One region of the Arthrobacter sp. UYEF3 genome, then DNA from elsewhere that is predicted to be linked to it. Evidence: riboswitches for the same ligand, from Rfam matches in the RefSeq annotation. Region 1 holds a riboswitch; each other region holds the start of a gene.
The links. Region 1 has a riboswitch for thiamine pyrophosphate ahead of thiM (hydroxyethylthiazole kinase). Riboswitches for the same ligand answer to the same signal wherever they lie in the genome.
Positions count from the first base shown of each region.

Region 2: it holds a riboswitch for thiamine pyrophosphate, as region 1 does, so the genes downstream of both, thiO (glycine oxidase ThiO) here and thiM (hydroxyethylthiazole kinase) in region 1, are expected to answer to the same signal.
Region 3: it holds a riboswitch for thiamine pyrophosphate, as region 1 does, so the genes downstream of both, thiC (phosphomethylpyrimidine synthase ThiC) here and thiM (hydroxyethylthiazole kinase) in region 1, are expected to answer to the same signal.
Region 4: it holds a riboswitch for thiamine pyrophosphate, as region 1 does, so the genes downstream of both, ABIB14_RS12415 (ECF transporter S component) here and thiM (hydroxyethylthiazole kinase) in region 1, are expected to answer to the same signal.

Region 1 covers NZ_JBEPNK010000025.1:4,565-8,770, reverse strand. Annotated here, with positions in the region: gene ABIB14_RS15210 (alanine racemase) at 1-886, opposite strand, end outside; gene ABIB14_RS15205 (hypothetical protein) at 1,381-1,590, shown strand; TPP riboswitch at 1,624-1,720, shown strand; gene thiM (hydroxyethylthiazole kinase) at 1,712-2,515, shown strand; gene thiE (thiamine phosphate synthase) at 2,512-3,174, shown strand; gene ABIB14_RS15190 (ABC transporter substrate-binding protein) at 3,339-4,206, shown strand, end outside.
Region 2 covers NZ_JBEPNK010000007.1:71,445-75,650, reverse strand. Annotated here, with positions in the region: gene ABIB14_RS07155 (RNB domain-containing ribonuclease) at 1-1,265, opposite strand, end outside; gene thiE (thiamine phosphate synthase) at 1,319-2,044, opposite strand; TPP riboswitch at 2,071-2,190, shown strand; gene thiO (glycine oxidase ThiO) at 2,181-3,467, shown strand; gene thiS (sulfur carrier protein ThiS) at 3,464-3,700, shown strand; gene ABIB14_RS07135 (thiazole synthase) at 3,706-4,206, shown strand, end outside.
Region 3 covers NZ_JBEPNK010000024.1:41,227-45,432, forward strand. Annotated here, with positions in the region: gene thiC (phosphomethylpyrimidine synthase ThiC) at 1-1,655, opposite strand, end outside; TPP riboswitch at 1,650-1,757, opposite strand; gene ABIB14_RS15060 (amidohydrolase family protein) at 1,843-2,943, shown strand; gene ABIB14_RS15065 (VOC family protein) at 3,026-3,901, shown strand; gene ABIB14_RS15070 (hypothetical protein) at 4,159-4,206, shown strand, end outside.
Region 4 covers NZ_JBEPNK010000016.1:69,322-73,527, forward strand. Annotated here, with positions in the region: gene ABIB14_RS12395 (Na+/H+ antiporter subunit E) at 1-377, shown strand, start outside; gene ABIB14_RS12400 (MrpF/PhaF family protein) at 374-652, shown strand; gene mnhG (monovalent cation/H(+) antiporter subunit G) at 642-1,031, shown strand; gene ABIB14_RS12410 (DUF4235 domain-containing protein) at 1,077-1,340, opposite strand; TPP riboswitch at 1,763-1,904, shown strand; gene ABIB14_RS12415 (ECF transporter S component) at 1,974-2,606, shown strand; gene ABIB14_RS12420 (ABC transporter ATP-binding protein) at 2,620-4,206, shown strand, end outside.

The DNA.
Region 1 (4,206 bases):
TTTCCGGGGTGGACAGGACAACGGCGCGAACGGAAAGCGCGGGAATGAGGCCCGGAACGGGGCTCACGGCGGCGTACGTGCCGTGATCGTGGGTGACGTAGCAACCTGATCGGAGAACAGTCCTGGTTCCAGGGACCTGCCCGCCGTCAGGAAGGAACTCAGTGACCCGGTCCGGGAACGCGGAGCCGCCCATTGAATAGATGGGCGTGGCGGTCTCAAAGAAGGTCGCGGTTCCCAGGTATGTGTCCCTCACGAGCCGGCAGTGCCGGTCCACTGCCGTAACCGTATCTTCGGCCCTGCTGTTGGGCACGACGCCTTCGTAACCGGCGACGCCGACCAGCTTCAGGCCCGGCGTGTCCCGGACCATCTCGGCAAGGCGAAGGCCCTCGCCCACGCTGCGAACTCCTGTACGACCGCCGGGGGTTCCGACGTCGATCAGGACCTCGAGGGCGACCGTCCCGCCGTCGAACACCGCCGCCGCGGCCTTGATCCCGGCCGCAGAATCGACGAAACAACGGATTTCCCGGCCTGGATCTTCCTCCAGCCACGTAAGGACGCGCAGTAGCCCGAGCCTGTCGACGATCTCATTGGCAACGAGAATGCGGTCATGTCCCCAGCCCAGGGCCGAAGCGACTTGATCCACGGTGGCGACGGTTACGCCGACCGCGCCGGCAGCCAGCTGCCGCTCTATGATCGGCGACGACATCGTTGTTTTGACGTGCGGGGCGAGATCCACGCCGCGCTCGCGACACCACGCCGCCATGACCCGGATATTGCGGTCCAGGGCCGCGCTATCGAGCCGCAGCTGCGGGTAGGCCGGGCCGGCAGCGAACTGTGCCGCAAAGTCTCCATCAGCTCCGGTCTGGCTCTTGATCAGCTCGCTCACGCTATTCCCCTGTCGTTCGGTCCCAAAAGGCGCTTTCTGCCTCCGACAATCTACTTGGGTTTAAGGGGTCCGTGACTCTGGCAGTTTGAGTGGGGACCGGTTTTGCAGTCTGAGCGCGCGGGACGTCATATCCTGTGGCCCATGGGAGGCGCTTTGGGGTTGGGTGTGGCCCGTCGGATAGCCAGTCGTTGCTGATCTCAGTGGCTTTGGCGGCGTGCCGTTCGAGTTGGGCAGCGTGGGCAGAACCAGCGGGTGCTCTTCCCAGGGCACCGGCGCCTTCTCCTCGGAGGTAAACCGCTCGGGTTGGTCGGCACCGTGTCCTCGACGCGCTGCCGCCGTCGACCGCGGCGACCTGTCAGCATCGAATACTGGGGGGTCCACGTCCGCCAGGGAACTTCCGGCTCCGCCCTGCGGACCTTCACGTTGCGCCGGAACCCACTCTCCACCATGTGGCTCCTCGAAAGCATCAGCGACGGCGAAGAGACAACCGAAAATTGAACGACCAAACCATTAACGATCAGACGTGGGAGGGTATCCGGGCAGAATTTACGCCGCCGGCCCTCGGGCAGTTACTGCACCGGCTCTCCGAGCTCATGGAAGACCCCGAACCTGTGATGCAGCAGCCCGTCCGCGTCTTCATCGACGACGGCACCTTCTGCCCGGGATTCCAGTTCCTCCCCGGCAACCCCCGGTTCTCCGGTTGATGCGCGCCTGTGCCTGTGTGGGAGTAAGCTTTCTCGAGTGACACGGGGTGCCCTGGGTAACAGGGCTGAGATAAGACCCGTTGAACCTGATCTAGTTCGGACTAGCGAAGGGATGTTGCGGATGACTGTTCGCCTGACACCTGACCATATCTGCACGATGCTCGCCCGGTTGCGGGAGACAGGGCCATTGGTGCAGTGTCTGACCAACACGGTTGTGACAAACTTCACCGCGAATGTGCTTCTAGCCCTCGGGGCGGCGCCAGCCATGGCTGATGTCCCCACCGAAGCCGGCCAGTTTGCCCGGATAGCTTCCGGAGTTCTGATCAACGTGGGTACGCCCCACGCGGAGCAACGGGTCGCCATGGTCGAAGCCGCCTCGGCCGCTCAGGAGGCAGGCACTCCGTGGGTTCTTGACCCGGTCGCAGTCGGTGTCCTGCCGGTGCGTACTGCCCTTGCCAGTGAACTGCTCTCTTACGCCCCGACCGCTATCCGGGGCAACGCTTCAGAGGTTATCGCACTGGCCGGGTTGGGGGCAGGTGGCCGTGGTGTTGATGCCATCGATAGTCCCGAAAGTGCGCTGGCAGCGGCCGGCCGCCTGGCCAGTGTTCACGGTTCCGTCGTGGCCGTTTCCGGGGCCGTTGATCTGATTACTGATGGCATCGACGTGATCCGGATCGGTAACGGCCACCCCTATCTGACCCTGGTCACCGGGGGTGGCTGTGCACTGGGTGCGGTCACCGCAGCTTTTTTGGCCGTGGATGGCGACCGTATGGCTGCGACGGCTGCAGCCACCGCAGTGTATACCGTCGCTGCCGAAATCGCCGCTGCCGGCGCCTGCGGCCCGGGCAGTTTCGCGTTCGCGTTCCTGGATGCGCTGGGGTCTGTGGATGCCGAAATAATCCGGTCCAGAGTGGCTATCTCATGACGGGCGCCGGAAGGGCTGGCTTCACCCCGGGGATTTATCTGATTTCTGATGATCAGTTGTGCGGGGAACGCGGAGTGGTGGAGACGGTCAGCGCCGCTGTTGCCGGAGGCGTGCGAATGGTACAGATCCGGGAAAAAACAGCCAGCGCCGCCCGGTTCTACGATCTGGTGATGCGTACCGCGGATGCCGTCGGTGACCGGGCCACAGTGTTGGTGGATGACCGGGTGGATGTTTTTCTCGCCGCCCGGGCGGGCGGTGCGGCTGTCCACGGCGTCCATATCGGTCAAAGCGATCTTCCGGCACCCCAGGTCCGGGCAATTGTTGGCCAGGACGCGTTGATCGGGCTGAGCGCCAACACGGCCGAACATCTCGCGCATCTGCACGCCCTGCCATCAGGGACGGTGGACTATCTGGGCGTGGGCGTGATCCGTCCGACGTCGACCAAACCGGACCATCCGGCGCCCCTGGGCATCGAGGGGTTCGCCGCTATCGCTGCCGCTACGCTGCTGCCCTGCGTCGCAATCGGCGGCATAACCCCGGCCGATGTCAGGGCATTGAGGCGCGCCGGAGCGGCTGGCATCGCCGTGGTCTCAGCCATCTGTGCCGCCGAAAACCCTGCCCGCAGCGCCAAAGACTTTCTCAAGGAATGGACCCACTGAACACAGAAACCGCCGACATACCCCGCCCAGCCATATCTCCATTTCCGGTTCTCGCGCCGCTCCTAAATCGCGGCACCGCGCGGTCGGATAATCCCGGCAAAAACCGGCCCACCATCTATCCGGCACCAGCAAACGCTCCGCATACGCGGGGATAAGGACTTCTCGTGAACAAACGACGACGCTTACTCGTGGGCGCGGCCAGCGCCCTCACCCTTACCGCCATGGCAGCCCTGTCAGCCTGCGCCGGTGCGGGAGGAAATTCCACTCCGGCTTCTTCCGGGACCACACCCATTACCTTCGCCCTGGACTGGACGCCCAACACGAACCACACCGGGCTGTACGTGGCGCTCAACAAAGGCTATTTCGCCGCCGCCGGACTCGACGTCCAGGTACTGCCCTACAGCCAGTCCTCCACCGACACCCTCATCAACTCGGGTGCGGCGGACTTCGGAATCAGCTTCCAAAACACGGCGACGTTCGCCGCAGCAGCGGGGGTGGCCAACACCTCGGTCATGTCGGTGCTCCAACACGATGCCACAGCCATCGGCGTCCTGGCCAGCCGGAAGGACATTGCCAGCCCTAAAGACCTCGACGGTAAAACCTTCGGCACGGCCGGGCCCAGTGCCACGTTCCCTACCGAAGCCGCAGATGCCATCAGGAACGCCGGCGGAACAGGCAACTTCGGTCGCGTCACCCTGGGCACGTCCGCATACGAAGCCCTGTACGCCGGCAGGGTCGACTTCACCTCAGCCTTCAAGACCTGGGAAGGTATCGACGCCTCCCTCCGCGGCACTCCGATGAAGTTTTTCAACCTGCATGACTACGGCGTGCCGGACCAGTATTCGGTGATCATTGAAGGCAACGAGGAATGGATCAAGGGACACCCGGACGTGACCCGGAAGTTCGTCCAGGCCCTCCAAAAGGGTTACCAATATGCCGCAGCCGACCCCGACGCTGCCGCGAAAATACTTATTGACGCCAACCCCGGTATCTTCGCCAACGACCAGCTGGTCTACAAGAGCCAGGAAGAAC
Region 2 (4,206 bases), on a different contig from region 1:
GCGTCAAACTCCTGCCCGATGCGGTTGCTCAGCAGGGCGGCCTCCACGGTGTCCAGGGCGAGCCGCTCCAATTTGGCGGCCAGCTGGTCCGAGGCGGCCATGATGGCAGGCAAGGAGGGGAGGGCTTCGCGGGCCCAGCCCGGAACCTCCGCGCCGTTGGAGAGGGCCTCGCAGATCACCAGGACGAAGCGGTCGATGAGGCGCCGCAGCGGGGCGGTGGAGTGGGCATAGGCCGCGCCGATGGCCGACTGGACGGCGTCCTCGGGGACGGCGCCGTCGAACGGGGTATAGCCGGCGCCGCGGAAGAGCATGCCCGCGGAGTGCAGGATCGCCAGTTGGCGGGGGTCGGTGGGGTCCAGGGTGCGCAGGTACTCCCCATAGCTGACCTGGCCGTCCCAGGCCTTTCCGAGCGCGCCGGTCTGGCGGCGGAAGTGGCGCAGCGAGCTCTCGTCCGGAGCGGGCATGGTGCGCAGGATGCCGACCTTTCCCCGGAGCATGAGCTCGGCTGCGGCCATCCCGGTCATCAGCGAAATCTGGGCGTTCCAGTCCTCTACCGGCAGTGGCGGGGCGGCGACGATCCGGTAGCCGCCGTCGGGGAGCTGCTCGATTTCCTGCTCCGGCATGTTCAGGCTGGCCCCGCCGCGCAACCGTTCCAGTTCCACCCGTTTGCCGCCGACTTCCTTGAGCAGCTGCAGCACCGGGTCCGCGGTGCCGCCGTCGAGTTCGGCCTGCACGCCGTGGTAGCTGAGCTTGGCCCGGCTGCGGACCTGGGCCCGGCGGAGCAGAACGGAGGACACCTCGGCAGCGCCGCCGAGCTCGAACTCCCAGACAAAGGCCGCGCAGAGCTGGCCCGCCAGCAGGCTGCCGGCCGCCTCGCTGATGACCTCGGGATGCAGCGGGATGCGGCCGTCGGGGGTGTAGAAGGTCTGGCCGCGGCGGCGGGTCTCGGCGTCGAGCGGGCTGCCGGGTGCCACGAAGGACGGCACGTCCGCGATCGCATAAAAGACCTTGTACCCGTCGCCGGCGCGGTCAATGTAGAGGGCCTGGTCCAGGTCCGTCGAGGACGCCGGATCAATCGTCACGAACTCCAGATGGGTCAGGTCCAGTTCCGGCAACCGGTGGCCGGCCACGGCGGCTTCGGCATCCCGGAGTACGTCCTCAGGAAAGGGCCCCGGCAATTCCAGCGTGGTCCGTAGTGCGTTGAGTGCCTGGGCAAGCTGGTTCGGCTGCTGAAGCACTGTTGGAGTCAGGCGATGATGAGACACGAAAATCAGGTTAGCCCGAATTCCGCCATTAATCGTGAAACCAGGCTCGCCGGCTAGTCTCCGGCGCCCGCGGTGGCGTGTGCGTCGAGCGACGCCCCGGCGTCGAGGGCGGCGAGCAGGGCCCGAGCCGCCGCGGCCGGATCGTCGGCCTCGGTAATCGCCCGGACCACCACGACGCGCCGGGCGCCGGCGTCGACGACCTGCTCCACGTTGCCCAGGTCGATGCCGCCGATCGCGAACCACGGCACCGCCCCGGAATCCCCTCCGGCGGCCCCGGCCCCGTGGCGATCGCTCGCGCCTGCGGCGTAGCGCACCAGATCCAGCCCCACAGCGGCGCGGCCCGGTTTCGTGGGGGTGGCCCAGACCGGCCCCACGCAGAAGTAGTCCAGCCCGCTTCGATCGTTGGCGGCGGCGAGGGCCGCATCGACCTGATCCGGGGTGTGCGTGGACATGCCGATAACGGTGCTCGCGCCAAGGAAATCCCGGGCCGCGGCCAGCGGGATGTCCTTTTGCCCGATGTGGAAGACGGGGGCGCCCGCCAGCGAGGCGAGGTCGGCGCGGTCGTTGACCGACCAGAGCCGGCGGTGCCGCAGCGCCACGGAGTGCAGGACTTCAAGCAGTTCAAGTTCCTCGGCTGCCTCCAGCGACTTGTCCCGCAGTTGAATGATGTCCACGCCCCCGGCAAAGGCGGCGTCAACGAAGTCTTCGAAGTCGCCGCGCTCCTTCCTAGCATCGGTGCACAGGTACAGGCGGGCGGTGGTGCGGACTTCCTGGCTCATGACCCCAGCCTAGTTCCTCTAAACTGGTCTCATACCGCGGGAGCCCGCAGAGCCGTCACACGACGGAAGGGCTGAGAGGGCGTCAGAGCCGACCGCTTGACCTGATCCGGTTAGTACCGGCGTAGGGAAGGAAGCCATGGTCTCACCAGCTGTCACATCCGCCGCACCACCGGGGCCTTACGACGTTGCCGTGATCGGCGGCGGGGTAATCGGGCACGGCATCGCGTGGGAAGCGTGCCGGTCGGGCCGCTCCGTCGCACTGGTCGATGACGCCCCCGGCACCGGCGCCAGCTGGGCAGCCGCCGGCATGCTGGCGCCTGTGAGCGAACTCCATTACCAGGAAGAAGAGCTGCTGGCCCTCATGCTGGAAGCTTCAAGGCTCTGGCCCGGCTTCGCCGCCGGACTGGGCGGCGGCAGTGCTGACGCGGACGGCCAAGCAGACGCGGGCGGTACCGGGTACCGCACGACGCCGACTCTCGCCGTCGGCGCAGACGCGGCCGACCGCCGGGCGCTCGCCGACCTGCGGATTGTGCAACAGGCCTGCGGCCTGGCCGTGGAACCACTGACAGTGCGCGAGGCGCGCAGGCGCGAACCCCTGCTCAGCCCGGGCATCTCCTGCGCTTTCGACATCCCGGCCGACCACCAGGTGGACCCGCGCCGGCTGCTGGCCCGGATCGGCGAGCTCCTGGCCCGCGACGGCCGCTACACGGCCGTGCCCCGACGCGCCGCCGGACTCCGTTGGCAGGGCGGCCGCGTCTCCGGGGTCAGCCTCGAGGGCGGCGGGGAGATCCGCGCCCGCGAGACGATCGTGGCCAACGGCCTCGGGGCGGCCGGACTGCAGGGATTGCCCGGCGGACTGACCCTGCCACTGCGGCCGGTTTACGGCGATATTCTCCGGCTCCGCGTGCCGCAGCCGCTCCGGCCGCTGCTGCGCTGCACCGTGCGGGGCCTGGTCCGCGGGATCCCGGTGTACATCGTGCCGCGGGAGGACGGCACAGTGGTGATCGGTGCAACCCAGCGGGAGGATGCCCCTTCAGACCCCGGCGCTGTCTCCGCCGGAGGCGTCTACCAGCTGCTTCGTGACGCCCAGCAATTGCTCCCGGCCGTCGCCGAGCTGGAACTGCTCGAGGCCACGGCCCGGGCGCGGCCGGGCACCCCGGACAACGCCCCGTTGCTGGGGCGTGTGGCCCGCCCTGGGTCGGGGCAGGACTTCGAGGGACTGATCATTGCCACCGGCTTCTTCCGGCATGGCGTCTTACTCACCCCGGTGGCTGCCGCCGTCTGCCGGCACCTGTTGGATGGAGAACCGGATCCCCGCTGGGCCGGTTTTCGCCCGGACCGCTTCTCCGATCGCCTCCTTGACTCTCCGGCCGCCAACAGGACACCGCGGGCCACCGCAACGAAAGACAGGAAAACACTATGAATATCAGGCTCAACGGAGCGCCGCACGCGGTCGCCGACGGCGCCACCGTCAGCGCCCTGGTCAGCACGGTCACGGGCCGCACGCTGGCTGCGGACGGCCGGGCCACGGACGGCCGGAAGCTCGGCGTCGCCGTCGCCCGCAACGCCGAGGTGGTGCCGCGCAGCCAGTGGTACGCGACTGCGCTCGCCGAAAACGACGACGTCGAACTCGTCACGGCCGTCCAGGGAGGATGAACAACATGGGCGTAACAACACTCGCGGCAACACAGCCGGCACGCCGGGACCCGTTGACGGTCGACGGCGTGGAACTGGGCTCGCGGCTGATCATGGGCACCGGCGGTGCGCCGAGCCTGGACGAGCTCGGCGCCGCGCTGGTGGCCTCCGGAACGGAACTCACCACCGTGGCGATGCGCCGCTACTCGCCGGCCGAGAGCGGCTCGCTGTTTCAGCTGCTGGCAGAGCGCAACATCCGGGTGCTGCCCAACACGGCCGGCTGCTTCACGGCCCGGGACGCCGTCCTCACGGCCGAACTGGCGCGCGAAGCACTGGAGACCGACTGGGTGAAACTCGAGGTGATCGCGGACGAGCATACCCTGCTGCCGGACGCGGTGGAGCTTGTGGAGGCCACCGAACAGCTTGTGGGCCGAGGCTTCAAGGTCTTCGCCTACACCAACGACGACCCGGTGCTGGCCCTTCGGCTGGAAAACCTCGGCGCCACCGCCGTCATGCCCCTCGGCGCC
Region 3 (4,206 bases), on a different contig from region 1:
CCGCACATGGAGCAGAAGTGCGCTGTCTTGGCCGGTTCAGCGGGGAGCGTCTCGTCGTGGAAGGCCTCGGCAGTCACGGGGTCCAGGGACAGCGCGAACTGGTCCCGCCAGCGGAACTCAAACCGCGCCTTCGACAGGGCGTCGTCGCGTTCGTGCGCACCGGGGTGGCCCTTGGCGAGGTCGGCGGCGTGGGCGGCGATCTTGTAGGTGATCACGCCGGTCTTCACATCATCCTTGTTCGGCAGCCCGAGGTGCTCCTTGGGGGTGACGTAGCAGAGCATGGCGGTGCCGTAGCGGGCAATTTCGGTGGCGCCGATCGCCGAGGTGATGTGGTCATAGCCCGGTGCGATATCGGTGACCAGCGGCCCGAGGGTGTAGAAGGGGGCGCCCTTGCAGAGTTCCTGCTGGCGCTCCACATTTTCCCGGACGAGGTGGAACGGCACGTGCCCCGGGCCCTCGACCATGACCTGCACATCGAACTCCCAGGCCCGCTGCGTGAGCTCGGCCAGGGTGTCCAGTTCGGCGAATTGCGCGGCGTCGTTGGCGTCCGCCGTCGCGCCGGGCCGCAGACCGTCGCCGAGGGAAAACGCGACGTCGTACTTGGCGAAGATTTCACACAGTTCGTCGAAGTGGGTGTAGAGGAAGTTTTCCTGGTGGTGCGCCAGGCACCAGCCGGCCATGATGGCGCCGCCGCGGGAGACGATTCCGGTGACCCGGTTTACCGTGAGCGGCACGTACCGCAGCAGGACGCCGGCGTGGACGGTCATGTAGTCCACGCCCTGCTCGCACTGTTCAATCACGGTGTCCCGGTAGATCTCCCAGGTCAGGGCGTTCGCCTCGCCGTTGACTTTCTCCAGCGCCTGGTAGATCGGGACCGTGCCGATGGGAACAGGGGAGTTGCGGATGATCCACTCGCGGGTCGTGTGGATGTCGTCGCCGGTGGAGAGGTCCATGACGGTGTCTGCTCCCCATTGGGCGGCCCACTGCAGTTTGTCCACTTCCTCGGCAATGGAGCTGGTGACGGCGGAGTTGCCGATGTTGGCGTTGATCTTCACGAGGAAGGCCTTGCCGATGATCATCGGCTCGGACTCCGGGTGGTTGATGTTGTTCGGAATGATGGCCCGGCCGGCCGCCACCTCGCTGCGGACAAGTTCCACGTCGCAGTTCTCCCGCACGGCCACGAACCGCATCTCCGGCGTCACAATGCCCTGCCGCGCGTAATGCATCTGGGTGACCGTACGGCTGTCGACGGCGCGGCGGGGCTCCGGCGGCGCGCCGCGCCATTCGGCAGAGGAGGCGCCGCGCCGGACCGCGGACTTGCCGTCGTCGAGCAGATTCCGCTCCCGGCCTCGGTACGGCTCCGTGTCGCCGCGTCCGGCGATCCAGTCACGGCGGAAGGGGGCGAGCCCCACCACCGGATCGCTGCCCGGCCCTGCCGTGCGGTACACCCGGAACGGGGGATTCTCGACACCCCCCGGGGAGGGTTCCAAGGCGATCTCGGTCACGGGAACACTGATCCCGTCGTCTTCGACATACGCGAGGGTGTGGGATTTCAAGGACTGCGTCACGGGAGATGCACCGCCGACGGCGAGCCCGCTTGGTACGGCGGCCGCCCCGGTTTGGTCAGGGCTCTGCCTTGGATTTGTAGTGCTCAAGGGTTACTCACTTCCTTCGCCGGCATTACCCGGACAGGTTCAACGGTCACAGACTGCGTCAGCCCGATCTCAGCCCCTGCAGGGGCACCCGTGTGGTCGTAGACGAAGCTACCACAGACGGTGCGGAAAGCCATCGGGGCGGCCCCCGCCCCGTGTGCGGGTAGCGATGCGGATTAGGCTTTAAGGCATGAGCAGCATCATCGAGTTCAGCGGCACCGTTCTTACCGGACCCGTCAGGGAACACCGCGGGTTGTGGGCAGTCGACGGCAGGCTGACTTTCAAGCGTCCCAGCGCGGCCCCGGACGTTGTCCTTGACGGCTGGGTTATCCCCGGGCTGGTCGACGCGCACTGCCACATCGGGCTCGGACCCGGCGGGGACGTCCCGGAACAGATCGCCGAGGACCAGGCCCGGACGGACCGCGACGCCGGAATTCTGCTGGTCCGCGATGCCGGGGCCGTCCATGATACCCGCTGGATCCAGCAGCGGAGCGAGCTGCCACGCATCATCCGCGCCGGCCGGCACATCGCGAGGACGCGCCGGTACCTTCGAGGCCTGGCCGTCGAGGTGGAGCCCGAGGACCTCGTGGAGGCCGTCCGCAAGCAGGCCCGCGCCGGCGATGGCTGGGTCAAGCTGGTGGGGGACTGGATCGACCGCGACGCCGGCGACCTCGCCGCCAGCTTCCCGGCGCGCAGCGTCAAGGATGCTGTCCAGGCAGCCCACGACGAGGGCGCCAGGGTCACGGCGCACTGCTTCGCGGAGGACACCCTCGACGACATGCTCGACGCCGGCATCGACTGCATCGAACACGGAACCGGACTGCTCCAGCGGCACCTGCCGCGTTTCGTCGAGCAGGGTGTGCCGATCGTGCCCACCCTGATCAACATCGCCACCTTCCCCGATATCGCAGCCCGGGCCGAGGCGAAGTTCCCCCGCTACGCCGCGCATATGCACTCCCTCTGGGAGCTCCGCGCCGAACGGATTCTCGAGGCATATGAGGCCGGGGTTTCCATCTACGCGGGAACGGACGCGGGCAGCGTTATCCAACACGGACGCATTGTCGACGAACTTGAGGCGCTGCACGCTGCCGGACTCCCGGCCGGGGCAGCGCTCGACGCCGCCGGCTGGGCTGCCCGCGACTGGCTCGGCGCGGAAACGATCACCGAAGGCGCCAGCGCCGACGTGCTGGTCTGCGCCGAGGACCCCCGCCGTAATCTGGCCACCCTGCGGGACCTGCGGAACATCGTGCTGCGCGGTGAACTAGTCCGTCCGGGAGTGCCCGCACATTAGGAATAAATTGAAGCTTCAAGTAATTTAGTAGTATGAACGGGTCTCCGAGGGTCGGTGGCCGCGAAACCACTGGAGCGTTTCGATGACAGCAGAAGCCAGCACCCAGGATCTTCTTCCCGCCGAACTCACCATGGGCACCGTGATGCTCAAGGTCGGCGACATGCAGCTCATGACCGACTACTACCAGCGCGCCCTGGGCCTCGACATCGTGGCAGAGCAGGACGGCGGGCTTTACCTTGGACGCAGGCAGAAGCCGCTGGTCCACCTCGCCCCGGCATCGGGGCTCAGCTTTCCCTCGCGCGGCGAGGCCGGGCTGTTCCACACCGCCCTGCTTTTCGAGGACCAGCCCGCGCTGGCAGCCACCGTGGCCAGCGCGGCCCAATACGAGCCGCAGTCCTTCACCGGCAGCGCCGACCACCTCGTCAGCGAGGCCTTCTATTTCAACGACCCCGAGGGCAACGGCATCGAGCTCTACTGGGACCGTCCCCGCGACACCTGGTCCTGGGAGGGCGGCAATGTCGTGATGGACAGCCTCGCCCTGCCGCCGCAACGCTACCTCGAGCAGCACCTCACCGAGGCATCGCTGGCCGGTCAGCGGCAGGCCGAAGCCGGCATTGGGCACATCCACCTGCAGGTCGGCGACGTGCAGTCCGCCCACGACTTCTACGTCCGCACCCTCGGCTTCGAAAAAACGGCCGGCTGGCACGGCCAGGCGCTCTTCGTGTCCGCCGGCGGCTACCACCACCACATGGCCATGAACGTTTGGAACAGCCGCGGCGCCGGACCCCGCCGCGACACCCTGGGCCTGGGCGAGGTCCTGATCGAAGTGCCGTCCGGCGAGGACGTCGGCGCCCTCGCGGACCGCCTCAAGACCGCCGGAGTCCAGTCCCACCACACGGGCGCCGAGCTGCGCTTCGACGATCCGTGGCGCAACCGGATCCGCGTCGCCGTTCGCTGAGACCCGGCTGTACTTGGGCCGGGGCAAACGGGACACGTCCCGCTTGTCGCTGGCCCAAACTCCGGACATGCCCATTGTTCGGAGCAAGGAGTGGACGTGGTGCCTATATGTCCACTGCCCGCGGCCACGGCAGGGCATGTCCAGTCTGAGCGCACCGTCCGGCTGGGCTAGGCTGAAACCGGACGGTAGCAGCAGCCTCGTGCCTGCAGTGCGGCCGCCGGTACGACGCTACGCCGACCTTCATGAGGAGCAGTTCCTTGGGATTTACTGAAATCTTCGTCGCCACCCATGACGCCGCCCTCAAG
Region 4 (4,206 bases), on a different contig from region 1:
GCCGCTTCAACGTGTTGCGCGCCGCACGTTTCGCCGTGGTGTTCCTGGCCAAGGTGGTGGCGGCCAGCTGTCAGGTCCTGTTCCTAGCGGTGGTCCGCGGGCCGCGGGTGATCAGCGCGGTCGTCGCCGTCCCGCTCCGGAGCCACTCCGACCTGCTGGTGACAGCTACCGGGCATGTCATCTCGCTGATCCCGGGGTCCCTGGTGGTGGAAGTGGACCGATCCACGTCCACGCTGTACATCCACGGCATCAACGTCCGTGATGCCGAGGACGCGGCCAAGCTTCGCAAGGAGGTCCGCGACACCGAAGCCGGGCTGATCCGGATCATGGGCAGCCGGGCCGAACTGTCCGCCCTGAAGCAGGAGGTGGGCGCATGATGCCGCTCGTCCTGACCGTCACCGCGGTCGTCCTCTCCCTCGCCGCGGGCGGCGCGATCATCCGCATCGCCCGGGGTCCCTCGCTGCTGGACCGTGTGCTCGCCGCCGATGTGCTGCTGGCCATCCTGGGCGCGGCGCTGTGCATCGATATGGCCGTTAATCGGCACCTGAACAACCTGATGCTGCTGGTGGCCATCTCACTCATCGGCTTCGTCGGTTCGGTGACCGTGGCCCGCTTCGTCGCAGACCGGAGGAGGCAACCCCATGAGTCCTGAAACGACCCCCGCCGACACCGTGATCGACTCCGTCTCGGCCGTGTTCATGGTGGTCGGGGCGCTGATGTCGCTCGGCGCTGCGATTGGCCTGCTCCGGTTCCCGGACCTAATGACCCGGATGCACGCCGCGACCAAACCCCAGGTGCTAGGGCTTTTCCTGCTGCTCTGCGCGGTGGGGCTCCAGCTGCGGACGTGGTGGGTGTGGCCGGTGCTGGTGGTGGCATGGATTTTCCAGCTGCTGACGGTTCCGGTCTCGGCCCACATGGTGGGCCGGGCCGGCTACCGGACCAAGCACCTCCATCCGGAACTGCTCAGCTCCGACGAGCTGGAGGCCGTGGTTCAACAAGCCGCCGGCAAAGACGGCTTCACCGGCGACTAGAAGTAGCTGACGCGCCCAGGGGCGCAGCGCGCTAAACGACGCGAACTACACCACGTCTTGGGTTTGGGCGAAGCGGGTGACCGCGCGCTGCGTGCCGCGGTTGGCGAGGACCTGGATGACGGCGCTGACCGAGGCCGAGATCAAGGCGAAGGTCAGTGCCGAGCGCAGCGTGGTGGGAACGTCGTCGTCGTGGCCCTTGGGAGGCTTGTTGCCCGTGGCCTTTTCCCAGACGGTGTCGACCACCTTCGTGCCGACGAAACCGGCGAGCAGGCTGATGCCGGTGCCAAGCAGTTTGATGATGATGTTCATACTTCATGCTCCTTGCGGGAGAAAACAGGGCTGACCCTAGCGTAGCGTTCCTGGCTGCGGGGCGGGCCCAGGGCGCTGACCGCCACCGCGGCCCCACCCCGGCCCGGGTCCAGCGTCGGGGCATTACCGAACGGCAGAGGATTTCGGCCCAGGCCTCGACCACCGGCTCATGGTCTGCTTTCTGCGGCAGCCCCGACACCGTGGCAGTGCCTGCGGCCCCGAATGCCCACCAGCAGCGACGGTCCGATGAGCGCGGCCAGGGACCCGGGCGTCTGGGGTTGGGAAGAATCCGGGTCGGCATCGGGGGAAGGAACTTTTGAGTCGGCTCTCACGTCTCCGGGGCCGCTGCCCGCGGATTCATCTGAGCCGGACGCCTTAGACGGCGCCCGGGTGTAAACTGAGCAAGCCCACAAGGGTGATTTTAAATACGACAGGGGAGCGCCGCCGTCGGCATCGCTGGAGCAGTCCAGGGAACCGCAGGCGGGCGCTGAGAGTGCGGACAGCCGCAGACCCTCGAACCTGATCCGGTTAGTACCGGCGCAAGGGAGTCGAGTTCTCGGGGTGCCCGGCACCCGTGGCGAAAGCCGCGGCACGGCCGGAACACCCTCCCCTCCTGTACCTCAGGAGGACAAAATGACTGATATATCTGCGAAGCAGACACTGACCACCGGCAAGCACAGCTGGCGTGTGGTCGACATTGTGCTGGCGGCATTGATCGCTGTTGCCGGCGGCGTGATCTTCTGGGCCTGGGATCAAGGTGCCAACCTAATCTCAGTCCCGGTCAACGCCGTCTACCCGCCGCTGACCGGGCTTTACGCCGGCGGCTGGATGATTCCGGCGCTGCTGGGCATGCTGGTGGTCCGTAAGCCGGGCGCGGCGCTGTTCTGCGAAGCGGTGGCGGCCACCGGCGAGTTGATCATGGGCTCGCAGTACGGCACGACGGTGCTCATCTCCGGCATCCTGCAGGGTCTCGGCGCCGAACTCATCTTCGCCGCCTTCCTCTACAAGAAGTTCAACCTGCCGGTGGCCCTGCTGGCCGGCGCCGGGGCCGGCCTGTTCTGCGGCCTGAACGACTCCTTCCTGCCCTGGGGCTGGAACATCGCCTATGAAGCCGGTGACAAGCTCGCTTACATCGTCTTCTGCAGCATCTCCGGGGCCGTGATCGCCGGTGGGCTGTCCTGGCTGGCCACTCGCGGCCTGGCCAGAACCGGCGTGCTTGCGTCGTTCGCTTCCCGCAAAGCGGCATCGGAACCCGTGTTCTCCTGAAGCCCGCACGCGCATGAATTCTTTAGACGCCGCGCGGCCGGCTGCGGTCACCGCCCGCGGCTGGGGCTGGCGGCATGCCGGCCGGTCCCGGCCCGCGGTCAGCGGGCTGGACCTGGACATCCGACCGGGCGAGCGGGTGTTGCTGCTGGGCCCCTCCGGCGCCGGCAAGTCCACACTGTTGCACGCCCTGGCCGGGGTGCTGGGCGACAACAGCGCCGCAGGTGATACTGCCGCCGGCTCCGCGGACGCCGAGGATTCCGACGAGACCGGCAGCCTGCTAATCGACGGCGCCGCGCCCCGGGCGGGGCGCGGCCGGGCGGGGCTGATGCAGCAGGACCCGGAAACCCAGGTGGTTCTGTCGCGGGTCGGGGACGACGTCGCCTTCGGGGCCGAAAACCTCTCCGTGCCTCCGGCGGACATTTGGCGGCGGGTGGCGGAAGCGCTCGACGACGTCGGACTGGCCGGCCTTTCGCTTCAGCACCCGACGTCGGCACTCTCCGGCGGCCAGAAGCAGCGGCTGGCACTCGCCGGGATCCTCGCGATGCGACCAGGGCTGCTGCTGTTGGACGAGCCGACGGCCAATCTCGACCCGGCCGGCGTTCTCGAGGTCCGCGACGCTGTGGGACGCTGCCTGGACAAGACCGGGGCCACCTTGGTGGTGGTGGAGCACCGCGTGGCCGTCTGGAAAGACCTCGTGGACCGGATCGTGGTGCTGCAGCCCGGGTCCGGCACGGAGCCGGCCGTGCTGCTGGACGGTACCCCGGACCGGGTCCTGGAGCAGGCGCGGGAGGTACTCATCACCGCAGGGGTCTGGGTGCCCGGCTACGTGCCGGCCACGCGCGCCCGCCGCGGGGGAGCCGGAGGTGGGACCAACGCGGCCGCCCAACTGCTGCTGGCCGCCGAGGATTTGGCCGTTTCCCGCGAACGCCCCCGCCGCACCGGTCTCCTGCGGGGCTTCCGCACGGTGCCGCCCGCACCGGTGCAGTCCGGAATCACGGCCCAGGTCCGGGACGGGCAGGCGCTGACCATCACCGGCCCCAACGGTTCCGGGAAGTCGGCCTTCGCACTGACCCTGGCCGGCCTGCTGGCACCGGTCGCGGGTTCGGTGTCCGCAACGACGGAGCTCAGTGCGGGCGCTGGCATCGATCCGTACCGGTGGAAGGCCCAGCAGCTGATCGCCAGGATCGGCACGGTCTTCCAGGAACCCGAGCACCAGTTCGTCACCGGCCGGGTGCTGGACGAACTGACGTTTGGACCCCGCCAGCTCGGCCGCGGCGAAGACCGGGTGGACGAACTGCTGGAACGCCTTCGGCTGACCGGCCTCGTGGACGCCAACCCGTACACGCTCTCCGGCGGCGAAAAGCGGCGGCTGTCGGTGGCCACCGTGCTCGCCGCCCATCCGCAAGTGCTGGTGCTGGATGAACCGACGTTCGGCCAGGATGCCAACACCTGGGCTGAGCTGGCCTCGTTCCTTTCCGAGCTGCTCGACGCCGGGACGGCCGTGGTTTCGGTGACCCACGACGCGGAATTCAGCCAGGTCCTGGGCGGCGCCGAGCTGAACCTCGGCGCCCGGCAACCGGGACGCCCCGGCCGCACGGCG